3 regions of the Micromonospora sp. D75 genome follow, and region 2 is predicted to be linked to each of the others. Evidence: riboswitches for the same ligand, from Rfam matches in the RefSeq annotation. Region 2 holds a riboswitch; each other region holds the start of a gene.

Region 1 (3,911 bases), on a different contig from region 2:
GCACGGGAAAGTATGAAATGCGTATCACGAATCTTGACGTGCCCCTGACGCCGTGTGACCGTGAAGTCGCGAGGCCGTCCGGCCTGGTCGTTCCGCAGGTAGACGAGGTGAGGCAGATGACGCCGAGAAGCCCGGAGCAGGCGCTCGCCGAGCTGCGTGCCGGCAACCACCGGTTCGTCACCGGTGTGCCGCAGCATCCGAATCAGGACGCCGGGCACCGGGCGGCGGTGGCCGACGGCCAGCACCCCTTCGCGGTGATCGTCGGCTGCTCCGACTCGCGGCTCGCCGCGGAGATCATCTTCGATCGGGGTCTCGGTGACCTCTTCGTGGTGCGTACCGCCGGGCACACCGCCGGGCCCGAGGTGCTCGGCAGCGTCGAGTACGCGGTCACCGTGCTCGGCACGCCGCTCGTGGTGGTGCTCGGGCACGACTCCTGCGGCGCGGTCCAGGCCGCCCGGGAGGGGGTCCGGACCGGCGCCGCTCCGGCCGGGCACCTGGGAGCGGTGGTGGACGCGGTCTCGCCCAGCCTGCTGCGCGCCGCCCGGCAGGGCATCGACGACCTCGACGGCATCATCGACGTCCACATCGCGCAGACCGTGGAGACGCTGCTGGCCCGGTCCTCCGTGCTGGCCGAGCGGGTCGCGGCGGGCCGGTGCACGGTGGCGGGGATGTCGTACCGGCTCTCCGGCGGCGAGGTGCGGACAGTGGCGCAGGTCCCGGCGTCACTGCCCGCTCCCTCGTCGCCGGCGGACGCGGACGCGGCGCTGGCCGGCTGACCGGAGCGCCGGACGACGAAGGGGCCGCCCACGGGGGCGGCCCCTTCTTGCTGCGTCCAGGTCAGAGCATCGACATGTGGACGTGGTCGGTGTGGTTCGACGGCCCGCTGTACGACCTCCAGCCGGTGGCCGGGAACCAGATCTGCCGGTTCCAGATCACGTAGTAGATGCCCAGCCGGTCGGCGTTGCGGATGAGGAAGGCGGCCACGTCGTTGCCGTACTTGCGGGTGTCGTTGTTGTGCCAGGGTGAGAAGCCGCTGTTCTGCAGCGACCAGTCGCACGCCTTGCCCTTGGGGTGCTCCCACGGCCCGCCCGGCCGGTAACAGCCCACGAAGCGCGTGTAGCCGGCGCGCCGGACCTCCTTGTAGGCGTGCAGCGTCCGCGGCGTGATGCAGCCCGAGGTGGTCGGGTCGTTCTCGCTGCACGACTCGGCCTTCCAGCCGCCGTCGGCGGTGCGGCCGGGGCCGATCTTGGCGACCGGTGAGGTGGCGTCGACCAGGCCGCCGGTGAAGCCGAGGCCGCCGACGAGCTTGAGGGCGCGTTCGGCCTGCACCTTCTCGCGCTCCATCGCGTTCTTCTGCTTCTCCTGCTCGCGCACCTCGGCGTCGAGCGCGATCTTGGCCGTCTCGGCGCGGTTCTTGACCGCGTTGATGGCGGCCAGGCGCTGCGCGTTGAGGAGGTTCAGCTCGTCCAGGGCGTTGACGCGGCGGACGAACGAGTCGGGCGAGTTGCTCTCCAGCAGCATCGCCATCGCGCCCATCCGGCCGGTCCGGTAGGACTGGGCGGCGAGCTGGTTGACCTGCGGGCTGAGCGCCTCGAGTTCGGCCTGTGCCGCCTGTACCTCGGCGGCCAGCCGCCGCTGGCGGTCCTGCGACTTGGCCAGCTTCGCCTTCGCCTGGAGGAAGTTCCGGTTGGCGCTGTCGATCGCCTCGGTGATGAGCGGTGGTTCGCCGTCCTCCTCGTGCCCGGACGGCTTCGGGGCCGCCGCGGCGGGGGCCGCCGTCGCCGAGTTCGGCCCGGCCAGCACTGCCAGCGAGGCCAGCACGGCCACCAGGGGTGTCAGCCAGCGGCGCAGGGGTGGCGTCACAGTGTTCCCTTCCGTCGGCCGCCGACCGGGTTAGCTGACGGGTTCGGGACGGAAGTGGCCCCTACCGCTCGCGCGGATTCACCCCATGTACCTGGTTCCCCGGCTCGCCCGCAGGCGATTGGGCGGCGGCACCGCTGGCGCCGGTGCGCGCCTTCGGCGGTGACCGGCAGCGAGGTTACCCGACAGCACTCCTGCGGATCTACGTCCGGAAGCCGACCAATAGCGAGATTTCGCCGTGGCGCACCGTGACCAGCGTCGCGTTTGAAATCGATGGTCACCGTGCGGAGTGTCACCATGTCGCCTCCGTACTCTTTCCGCCGCCGAGCGCCTCCAGCGCGTCGTCGCGTCCGGCCGGCGGACGGGGCGGCGGGGGTACGGGCGACGCCGGCTCCGGACCGGGCGCGCGCCGTCCGGCGGTGGTCACGATCGCGGCCAGTGCGGTCGTCAGCGGTACGGCGGCGATCAGGCCGAGCGTGGCCACCGCGCTGCGGACGATCTCCTGGGCGAGGAACTCGCTGGTGAGGATCTGGCTCACCGGGCGGGAGTCGGCGACCAGCAGGAGCAGCAGCGGCAGCGACGCGCCCGCGTACGCCAGCACGATGGTGTTGACGGTGGACGCGATGTGGGCCCGGCCGACGCGGGTCGCCGCCCGGTAGAGCTGCCGCCGGGACAGCCCCGGGTTGGCGTGCGCGAGTTCGGTGACGGTGGCCGCCTGGGTGACGGTGACGTCGTCCAGCACGCCCAGCGAGCCGATGATGATGCCCGCCAGCAGCAGTCCGTGCAGGTCCACGTCGCCCTGGAACATGGACAGCGTGGTGGCGTCCTCGCTGCCGAAGCCGGTCAGGTGGGTGGCGGACGTGGCGAGCAGGCCGAGCACGCCGGTGATCACCAGGCTGCCGAGCGTGCCGAGCACCGCCACCGACGTCTGCGCGGTGATCCCGTGCGTCAGGTAGAGCACCACGAACATGATCAACGCGGCGCCCACGATCGCCACCAGCAGCGGCGGCTGGCCGCCACCGATGCCGGGCAGCACGAAGCCGAGCAGGATGGCGAAGCTGGCCGCCAGGCCGCCGAGCGCGGCGAGCCCGCGCCAGCGGCCGAACGCCACGATCGCGGCGGCGAAGAGCACCAGCAGCCAGATCAGCGGTGTGCCGCGCTGGTGCTCGGCGATGTTGTAGGACTTCACCGAAGGATCGGCCGGGTCGATCAGCTCGACCAGGACGATCTTGTCGCCGACCTCGACCCGGGGCGCGCCCGGTCCGGCCGGGAGCGGCGTCTCGACCTGCCGTCCCGCGTCCGGGCCCTGCTCGGCGGCGACGGTCGCGGTGCCGCAGGGGCCGCCTGCGCCCTCCGGGGCCTCCGGCGTCGGCGGGCAGGGTTCGGTGACCACCCGGGTCACGGTGCCGTGGTAGCGGGGGACGTCCGCGCCGCCGACCGGCTCCCGGTCCTGCCGGGGCCAGAGCACCAGCGCGGCGATCACGGTGAGCGCGAACAGCGGCACCACCACGGCGACGAGCAGCCGCCGTACGCCCGGTGGCGTGGGCGGTGCGGGGCGGGTGTGGTCGGCACCCAAGGCGTCTCTCCCAACGGTCGCGGCGACGCCTGGTCCGCCGGACCGGTCTGGTCACCGGGCCGGCGCGGACGTGTCGACCACGTCCGGGTCGTCGCCCCGACATGGTAGGCAGCCCGGCTGGGTGCTCCCGGACACCGTGACCGGTGACGCGCGCCCCGCGCGGGTCAGGCCAGTCCGGCCCGGCGTCGCCGGTACTCGTCCTCGTCGATCTCGCCGCGGGCGTACCGCTCGTCGAGGATGCGCCGGGCCGCCGTCGGCCCGGACCGCTGCGGGCCGGTCCACCGCACGGCCAGCCAGAGGAGCCCTGCCAGCACCGCCAGCACCGCCAGGGACCAGATCCACATCCAGCCCATCATCGGGCTCTGCCACATCATCGGGCCGCCCTCCGTCCGTCACCGCGGGTCCGCCGGGGCCGGCCTGCCCGCCACTTCGACGGTACGGCCGCACGGGCGCGTCGGCGCGGGTCGATGTGCCC
Region 2 (3,911 bases):
AGTAGTGCGACCAGTCCCAGTAGGGCCCCGGGTCCCAGTGCATGCCGCCCACGTTGGCGGCGGTGATGCCGGGCACGTTGTCGTGGCCGATGATGTGCTGCCGGTCCATCGGGATGCCGAACTTCAGCGCCAGGTGGCGGACCAGCTTGGCGGAGGTGCGGTACATCGCCTCGGTGTACCAGGTGCCCTGGCCGGCGAAGCCCTCGTGCTCCAGGCCGATGGACTTGGCGTTGACGTACCAGTTGCCGGCGTGCCAGCCGACGTCCTTGGTCTTGATGTGCTGGGCGATGTAGCCGTCCACCGAGCGCAGCGTGTAGTGCCAGCCCAGGTAGTCGGCCCGCTTCACCAGGTCGACGCTCGGGCCGAAGTAGCCCTCGGTGTCGTGGATGACGATGTACTCGATCTTCTGCTGCTTCGGCCGGTCAGCCAGGTCGTGGTTGCCGTAGTCGCCCGGGTCGTCGCTGAGCTGCTCGTAGGGCGCGGGAATCCACTCGCAGGCCAGCCGGACCGGGCACTCCAGTCCGTCCGGCCGCTGCGCGGTGCGCAGGCCGAGGCGGGCCAGCCGGGAGCGGTCCGGCTTCGCGGCGGTGGCGGCGAGCGTGACCCGCTGGCCGTCGTCGGTGGTCCGGGTGGCGCCCTGGCCGAGCTGGTCGTACACCTCGTCGGCGAAGGCCGCCGCCGCGTCGGCGGTGTCCGCGCCGGAGTAGCGGGCCACCGCGGCGTACCAGGCCGCCGGGTCGGTGCCGGCGCCGACCGGCCCGCCCAGAGCCTTCTGGTACGACGACAGCAGCGCCGCGCCGCCGCGGATGTTCGCGGCCGGGTCGGTGCGCAGCGTCCCCGCGTCCAGCCCGGTGAGCGCGGCGGCCGCGTCGAGCGTCTGGAGCGAGGCGCTCGGCAGCGGCGTCTCCCGCGTCGGCGCGGCGGCGGTGGCCGGGTCGAGCTTCAGCGGCCGGGAGTCGTCGCCGCGCGGGTCCTCGTCCTCGTCGACGTGGGCGCTGCCCGGCGTGGCGAGGATGTGCGCGGCGTCGGTCAGGTGCATCGGGCCGTAGCCGCCGCTGGTGCTGGGCTGACCCGGGTGGGTGTCCCAGCGGGACTCCAGATAGGAGACACCGAGCAGCACGTTCTGGGGCACGCCGTACTCGGCCGCGGCGGCGGCGTATTGTTGTTGCCGGTCGCTCGCGGGCGCGGACGTGTCCGGCGCGGCGGTAACCGGGCCGGTGGTCGCCAGCGCGGTGGCCGTGGCCACGGCGGCGGCGAGCAGTATCCGTCTGCCCGACGGCGGGGCGGAGAGGTGCATCGAACCTCCTGGACAGGGATGGGGGTCACTGCGTTTCCACCCTCACTCCGCACACCCGCGATGGTCAATACCTTTCCAGTAAGTAATCAGTCGTGAAAGAAAATTTCACCTCCGTGCGCGGTGTGGCGCTGGATCGCGTACGGAGTGTCACGGCGCTGGAAGTTGCGGATCGATAACGGTGGTCCCTACTCTGGTGAATCGTCGGCCGCACGTCTCACCGTCCAACCCGGTCGGTGACGGTCCGACACCGCCGAGTCGCCTCCGGGCGAGCCGGGGAACCAGGTACCTGGGGTGAATCCGCAGCGCTGCTGCGGTAGGGCGGCTCCCTTCCCGCCCGAATCCGTCAGCTAACCCGGTAGGCGGTACGGAAGAAGGAGTACGGACGCCCGGTGGCACTCCATGCCCCGCGGCCGTCGTCGAACCGGTCGGTCGACCGGTCCAGCGTCGCGCCGCGTTCCCGCTGGTCCCGCTTCACCACCGCCCTCGCCGCACTGGTCGGCACCGCCGTCGTACTGACCGGCGGCGCCACTGCGGCACACGCCGAACCCTCGGTCGCCGAGATCGAGGCCCAGATCGACCGCGACTGGAACAAGCTCGAACCGGTCATCGAGCAGGTCAACGACGTACGCGAGCAGCTCGCCGCGCGGCGCAGGCAGGCCGACGCGCTCGGCCGCCAGATCGCACCCCTCCAGGCGCGGGTGGACGCCGCGCTCGGTCAGGTCGGCGGCCTCGCCGCCGACGCCTACAAGGCCGACAACCTCTCCACGGTCAACGCGCTGCTCGGCAGCCGCTCACCCGGTGACCTGGTCGACGGCCTGGAGCTGCTCGACCGCTTCGCGCACCGCCAGCACGAGCAGGTGCGCTCGGTCGCCGCGCTGCGCGACGAGCTGGCGGCGAAGAAGAAGCCGCTGGACGAGATGATCGCCGGCCTGGCGCGCACCGAGGCCCAGCTCGCGGCGAAGAAGAAGCAGATCGACGCCGAGATCGCCAAGCTGGAGAAGCTGCGGCTCAAGGTGTACGGCAAGGGCGGCGGCGGCCTGCTGCGCCCGGCGCCCTGCCCGGCCGGCTATCCCGGCGGCCCGGCCGGAGCGGCGGTGAAGTTCGCCTGCGCCCAGATCGGCAAGATCTACGTCTGGGGCGCCGCCGGCCCGGACCACTTCGACTGCTCGGGCCTCACCATGGCGGCCTGGGCCAAGGGCGGCGTCTCACTGCCGCACAGCGCACGCCAGCAGCACGGCGTGACGAAGCGCATCAGCCGGGCCGAGCTGCGCGCCGGCGACCTCGTCTTCTACTACAGCGACCTGCACCACGTGGCGATGTACGTGGGCGACGGCTGGGTGGTGCACGCCTCCCAGTCCGGCAAGCCCATCACGATGAAGCGGGTCGACGACGGCGACATCAACAGCTACGGCCGCGTGTAAGGAAGGGCCCCCTCTTAACGCCTCCGGTAGAGGAGGGGGCCCTTCTTAACAACTGCGGGCGGCGTCAGCGCGTCGGCCAGGTGCGCCAGCTCTGCCAGGACCGGCTCGGCGTCGGGCCGCGCTGCCCCTGGTAACGCGAGCCGTAGACGGCCGAGCCGTACGGGTGCTCGGCCGGCGAGGAGAGCCGGAAGATGCAGAGCTGGCCGATCTTCATGCCGGGCCAGAGCGTGATCGGCAGGTTCGCCACGTTCGACAGCTCCAGCGTGACGTGACCGGAGAAGCCGGGGTCGATGAAACCGGCTGTCGAGTGGGTCAGCAGACCCAGCCGCCCCAGGCTCGACTTGCCCTCGAGCCGGCCCGCGAGCTGGTCGCCCAGCGAGATCACCTCAAGCGTGGAGGCGAGCACGAACTCGCCCGGGTGCAGCACGAACGGCTGGCCCTCGGGCACCTCCACCATCGAGGTGAGGTCGTCCTGCTGGACCGACGGGTCGATGTGTGTGTAGAGGTGGTTGTTGAAGACCCGGAACAGCCGGTCCAGGCGTACGTCGATGCTCGACGGCTGCACCAGCGTGGGCTCGAAGGGCTCCAGCGCGAGCGTGCCGGCCTTGATCTCGGAGATCAGGTCGCGGTCGGAGAGCAGCATCGGAACACCATAGCGACCGGTATGGGTGACCTGCGTGTCGCACTACTTCTTCGTACACGTGTTCGATAGGATGTCCGCATGGCTTCCTGGTCCGAATTCGCCGCCGACGAGCCCCGCCTCGCCGGCGAGATCCGCCTCCTGATGCAGCAGTACGGGCCGGGCTTCGGCTACCTCGCCACGGTCCGCGCCGACGGCGGCCCCCGCGTGCACCCGGTCTCCCCGGTGTTCACCGACGACGGCCTATGGTGCTTCGTCATCGACTCGCCGAAGCGCCGTGACCTCGAACGCGACGGCCGCTACGCGCTGCACTCGTTCCCGCCCGAGGAGAGCGACGACGAGGCGTACATCGCGGGGCGCGCGCGGCCGGTGACCGACCCGGCCACCGTGACGCGGCTGGCCCGGATCGCCCGCGCGTCGCCACATGGTGACTGGCGGCTGTTCGAGTTCACGGTCGAGGCGGCGATGCTGACCCGGCGCGACCCTGTCGCCCAGCCCGGCGCCGCTCCGCCGCAGGTGCGGGTGTGGCTCGACCCGCTCGGGGCCGAACCGG
Region 3 (3,911 bases), on a different contig from region 2:
CGCCGCGCGGTCCGTCTCCGGTCCGGCCGAGGACATCGAGTACGCCGGGCGGCGTCGCCCGGACTGACACGCGCACACGCCGGCCGGTCGGTCCGCGACACGCCGTGCGGCGGTGCGTCAGTGGGGGTTCGGCGGTAATTTGTACCCGTGCTTCCGATCGCGCTCACCTGCCCCGTGTGGTGGGTGGCGCGCTGGACCGCCCGGATGCTCGCCAGTCTCGCCGTGGTCGTCGCCTGTTCGTTCGGCGCGGCCACGCTGCCGGCCGCCGCCCCGGCCGCGCCAGCCGGCCCGGCGTACGTGAGCACGCCGGCCGCCCCGCGACCGGAATCCGACCGCGCCGCCGAGCGGCAGGCCCGTCCCGACGGCGCACCCGCGCCCGCCGCACGGGCCACCGACACGCTCCCGAACGACCCGCAGCCGGTCCCGGCCGGCCGGATCACCGCGCCGGTCGGCCTGCGGGCCCCGCCCGCCCGCTGATCCGCCCACGGGCCGCGCCCGTCACCGCACCCACCGAACGTCATCCCGCACCCGCCCCTCGCCGGCCCGGCGCCCCCGCGCCGCGCCCCGACCGGCCGTGCGGAGTCTCCCGCCAGGTTCTTCCCGTGAGGTGCCGACCATGTCGCAGACCGCTCTCTACCACTTCCTCACCGCGGTCCCCGAGGCCGCCGCCATCTGGTCCTTTCTGATGCTGCTCGCGTTCGGCCTGCTCGCCGCGCTGGTGGCCCGGCCCGAGCGCGACGGCGTCGCCGAGGCTGCCGCCGATCCGGTGGACCAGGACGCCGCGCGCCGCGACGACCTCGTCCGGTACGCCGAGGAGGTGGCGGTGGCCGCCGCCGGGGCCGCCCAGACGGCCCGTCGCCGCCGGGAACGGTGGCTGGCCGCGCAGGACGAGGCGGAACGCGCCTGGACCGCGTACGACGAGGCGGACAGCGCCGCCCGCCGCCTGGCCGGGGCCGCCGCGCTGGCCGCCCCGCGCACCCCGCGCACCCCGGCGGAGTACGCGGCCCGGGAGCGCTGGCTGCACCACGCCGCCATGACGGCGCACTGGCGCGGCGACCTGTCCGCCCGGCAACTCGCCGACGTGCTGGCGCGCCGCAACGGGTGGGACCCGCGCCGGCACCCGGCCGAGCAGGAGATCGTGCTGGCCCGGGCCGTACGGGACCGGCGCCGGACCGGCTGGGAGAGCGCCGCCGAGCGGGAGCGGCAGGCGTGGCGGGACGCCGAACTGGCCGCCGAGGCCGCCCGTACGCTCGCCGCCGAGGCGTACGCGGCCACCCTGGCGGTGCGGCCCGCCCCGGTGTCCCGCGGCGTGGCGACGATCCCCCTGCCGGTCGGCGCGTCCGTCCGCAACGCCCGCTGGCGTCCGGCCCGGGTCGGCTGAGGCGACCGAATTGTTACCCGGAATGTGGTGAGCCGGCTCACCCCCGGCACCGAAACGGGCGTGGAGCGCAGAACAGGCCAATGAGCCGCGCCATTGCCGGTCACGCGCTCGCCGTCTGTCCCCTTTTCGCCTCCCGGGCGCCGTCACCACCGCTTGTCCCATTGAGTGAAGTGAGTAACCGGCTGTTCCGAAATCCGTTACCGGGGATCATGTTTACGCAGGTGGGAGCGCTTGGCAGGGGCAGTACCCGCCGGTAGTGTCGGCGCGTCCGGTGCGGTACCCGATCGCAGAAGGCGACGCCGCGCCGACCCGCCTAATCGTGTCATCACGAACCGGGGAACCATGAGCACCATCGGGGTGAATCCGCGGCCACTGCCGCGGTAGGGCGTACTTCCCGCCCGAATCCGTCAGCTAACCCGGTCGGCGGCCACGGAAGGAGTCCCATCCTCGTGCCCACCCCTCGATCGTCCCCCCGCCTCCACGGCTCCGCGGTACCCGCGCTCGCCTGACGCGACCGGCAAACCGCCCCTGGGCGCCCGGCATCGCGGGCGTACCCGTTCCCCCGGCCCATCCGGCCTGCCAGCACGTGTGAACCCCTCCACGTGCCGGGCCGGCGTGTGCCGATCACGCCCCCCGTGGAGGATTTCGTGAAGCACCACCTGAAGCGTCAGCTGCGGCGGATCGCCACCGAACGCCCGTACCAGATCATCGCCGGATCGGTCGCGGCGCTCGTGCTGGCCGCCGGCGCCGGCACCGCCCTCGCCGCGGGTGAGGACGCCCCGGTCCGGCAGGAGAACACCGCCTCGGTCGCCGAACTCGGCGCACGGCTCGGCGAGCCCGCCAGCCGCGGCGAGGCGCGCATCGTCGTCCCGCCGGCGTCGCCGAGCGCCGAGCCCAGCAAGTCGCCCAGCGCCTCCCCGTCGGCGAAGAAGGCCGCGGCGGACCCGGACGTCACCAAGGCCGCGCCGAAGCCGCCGTCGAGCAAGACGCTGGACTACGACTACCAGGCGCAGATCAACTACTACTACTGCGGCCCGGCCGCCGTGCGCAACGCGCTCAGCGCCACCGGCATCGAGCGCAGCCAGGACGCCCTCGCCGGCCCGCTCGGCACCACCGAGATGGGCACCAACTCGGCCGAGGACACCACGCGCGTGCTCAACCAGCAGGTCAAGGGCAACCCGTACCGGACCCGGATGATTCCCGGCTCGGCCAGCCCGGCCCAGATGGACCGGCTCCAGGCCGACGTGGTCGAGGCGATCAGCAACGGCCGGGGGGTCGTCGCGAACGTCGCCGGCACCGCCACCGACACCAACGGCGGCTGGCACTCGTTCCCCGGCGGCCACTACGTCGCGGTGATCGGCTACAAGGACGACGGCCGGACCGTCCGGATCGCCGACTCGGCCGACCCGTCGCTGCCGTCGTACTGGCTCACCACGATCGACCTGGCGCACTGGATCGCCAGCCGCGGCTACTCCGCCTGACCGCCCCGCACCCGCGAAGGCCGGCACCCCGTCCCGGGGCGCCGGCCTTCCCCGTCCCCGCCCGCCCCTCGCCCGCCGCCCTCTCGGCGCGCCGATCTTGGACTTGTGGCGCCTGGTATGCCCGGCTCGCCCCGCTATGGGAGGCACCACAACTCCAAGATCGGCGGCGAGGGCGAGGGCGGGCGGTTTGGGCGGGGCGGGTTCGGTCTCGCGTGTCCGGGGCGGGCGGTGGCAGACTGCGCCAATGGGCGATGCGACGGGGAACCGGCACCTGATTCTCCTGCACGGCATGGGCGCCACCGGCGAAGTGTGGCTGCCCTGGGCGCCGCTGCTGGAGCGCCGCTGGCCCGGGCGCTGGCTCGCCCCCGACCTGGCCGGCCACGGCTGGTCGCCGCCGCTCGACGGCTACTCGTTCGACGCCCTGGCCCAGCGCGTCGCGGACGGGCTCGGTCCGCTCCGGCTGGGCCCGCACGACCGGCTGGTGCTGCTCGGGCACTCGCTCGGCGGGGTGGTGGCGCTGGCGCTCGCGGCCCGGCAGCGGGCTCTTCCGGTGGACGCGGTGGTGGGGCTCGGCATCAAGGCGGTCTGGTCCCCGGCCGAGCTGGCGAAGGCGAGCGAGCTGGCCGCCCGGCCGGTCACCTGGTTCGCCACCCGGGACGAGGCGGCCCGCCGCTACCTGCGCGTCTCGGGGCTGGCCGGGCTGTTCGCCCCGGACCACCCGGTGGTGGAGGCGGGGCTGCGGCGGGTCGACGGCCGCTGGCGGCTGGCGATGGACCCGGCCGCGTTCGCGGTCGGCGAGCCTCGGCTGCCCGCCCTGCTGGCCGCGACCGGCGTGCCGGTGCTGCTGGCCCGCGGCGAGCAGGACCCGATGGTGAGCGACGCGCAGCTCAAGGAACTGGGCGTGCCGGTGGCCACCCTGCCCGGCCTGGGCCACAACGCGCACGTCGAGGACCCGGCCGTCGTGCTCGCCCTGCTCGACGCGTACCTGTAGAGCGGGGCCTACACGACGGCGCGCTGCGCCGGGACCGCCCAGTCGGCCTCCAGCTCGC

The links. Region 2 has a riboswitch for cyclic di-AMP ahead of KBX39_RS07165 (NlpC/P60 family protein). Riboswitches for the same ligand answer to the same signal wherever they lie in the genome.
Region 1: another riboswitch for cyclic di-AMP. It lies ahead of KBX39_RS14070 (hypothetical protein); the one in region 2 lies ahead of KBX39_RS07165 (NlpC/P60 family protein).
Region 3: another riboswitch for cyclic di-AMP. It lies ahead of KBX39_RS01805 (C39 family peptidase); the one in region 2 lies ahead of KBX39_RS07165 (NlpC/P60 family protein).

Annotation. Positions count from the first base shown of each region.
Region 1 covers NZ_JAGPXV010000192.1:77-3,987, forward strand. Annotated here, with positions in the region: gene KBX39_RS14065 (carbonic anhydrase) at 117-776, shown strand; gene KBX39_RS14070 (hypothetical protein) at 838-1,863, opposite strand; cyclic di-AMP (ydaO/yuaA leader) riboswitch at 1,867-1,998, opposite strand; gene KBX39_RS14075 (YibE/F family protein) at 2,153-3,436, opposite strand; gene KBX39_RS14080 (SHOCT domain-containing protein) at 3,601-3,810, opposite strand.
Region 2 covers NZ_JAGPXV010000072.1:6,659-10,569, reverse strand. Annotated here, with positions in the region: gene KBX39_RS07170 (N-acetylmuramoyl-L-alanine amidase) at 1-1,297, opposite strand, end outside; cyclic di-AMP (ydaO/yuaA leader) riboswitch at 1,536-1,673, shown strand; gene KBX39_RS07165 (NlpC/P60 family protein) at 1,687-2,718, shown strand; gene dcd (dCTP deaminase) at 2,783-3,361, opposite strand; gene KBX39_RS07155 (pyridoxamine 5'-phosphate oxidase family protein) at 3,440-3,911, shown strand, end outside.
Region 3 covers NZ_JAGPXV010000011.1:19,012-22,922, forward strand. Annotated here, with positions in the region: gene KBX39_RS01790 (acyltransferase) at 1-67, shown strand, start outside; gene KBX39_RS01795 (hypothetical protein) at 148-477, shown strand; gene KBX39_RS01800 (hypothetical protein) at 617-1,381, shown strand; cyclic di-AMP (ydaO/yuaA leader) riboswitch at 1,682-1,822, shown strand; gene KBX39_RS01805 (C39 family peptidase) at 2,029-2,862, shown strand; gene KBX39_RS01810 (alpha/beta fold hydrolase) at 3,107-3,853, shown strand; gene KBX39_RS01815 (CDP-glycerol glycerophosphotransferase family protein) at 3,862-3,911, opposite strand, start outside.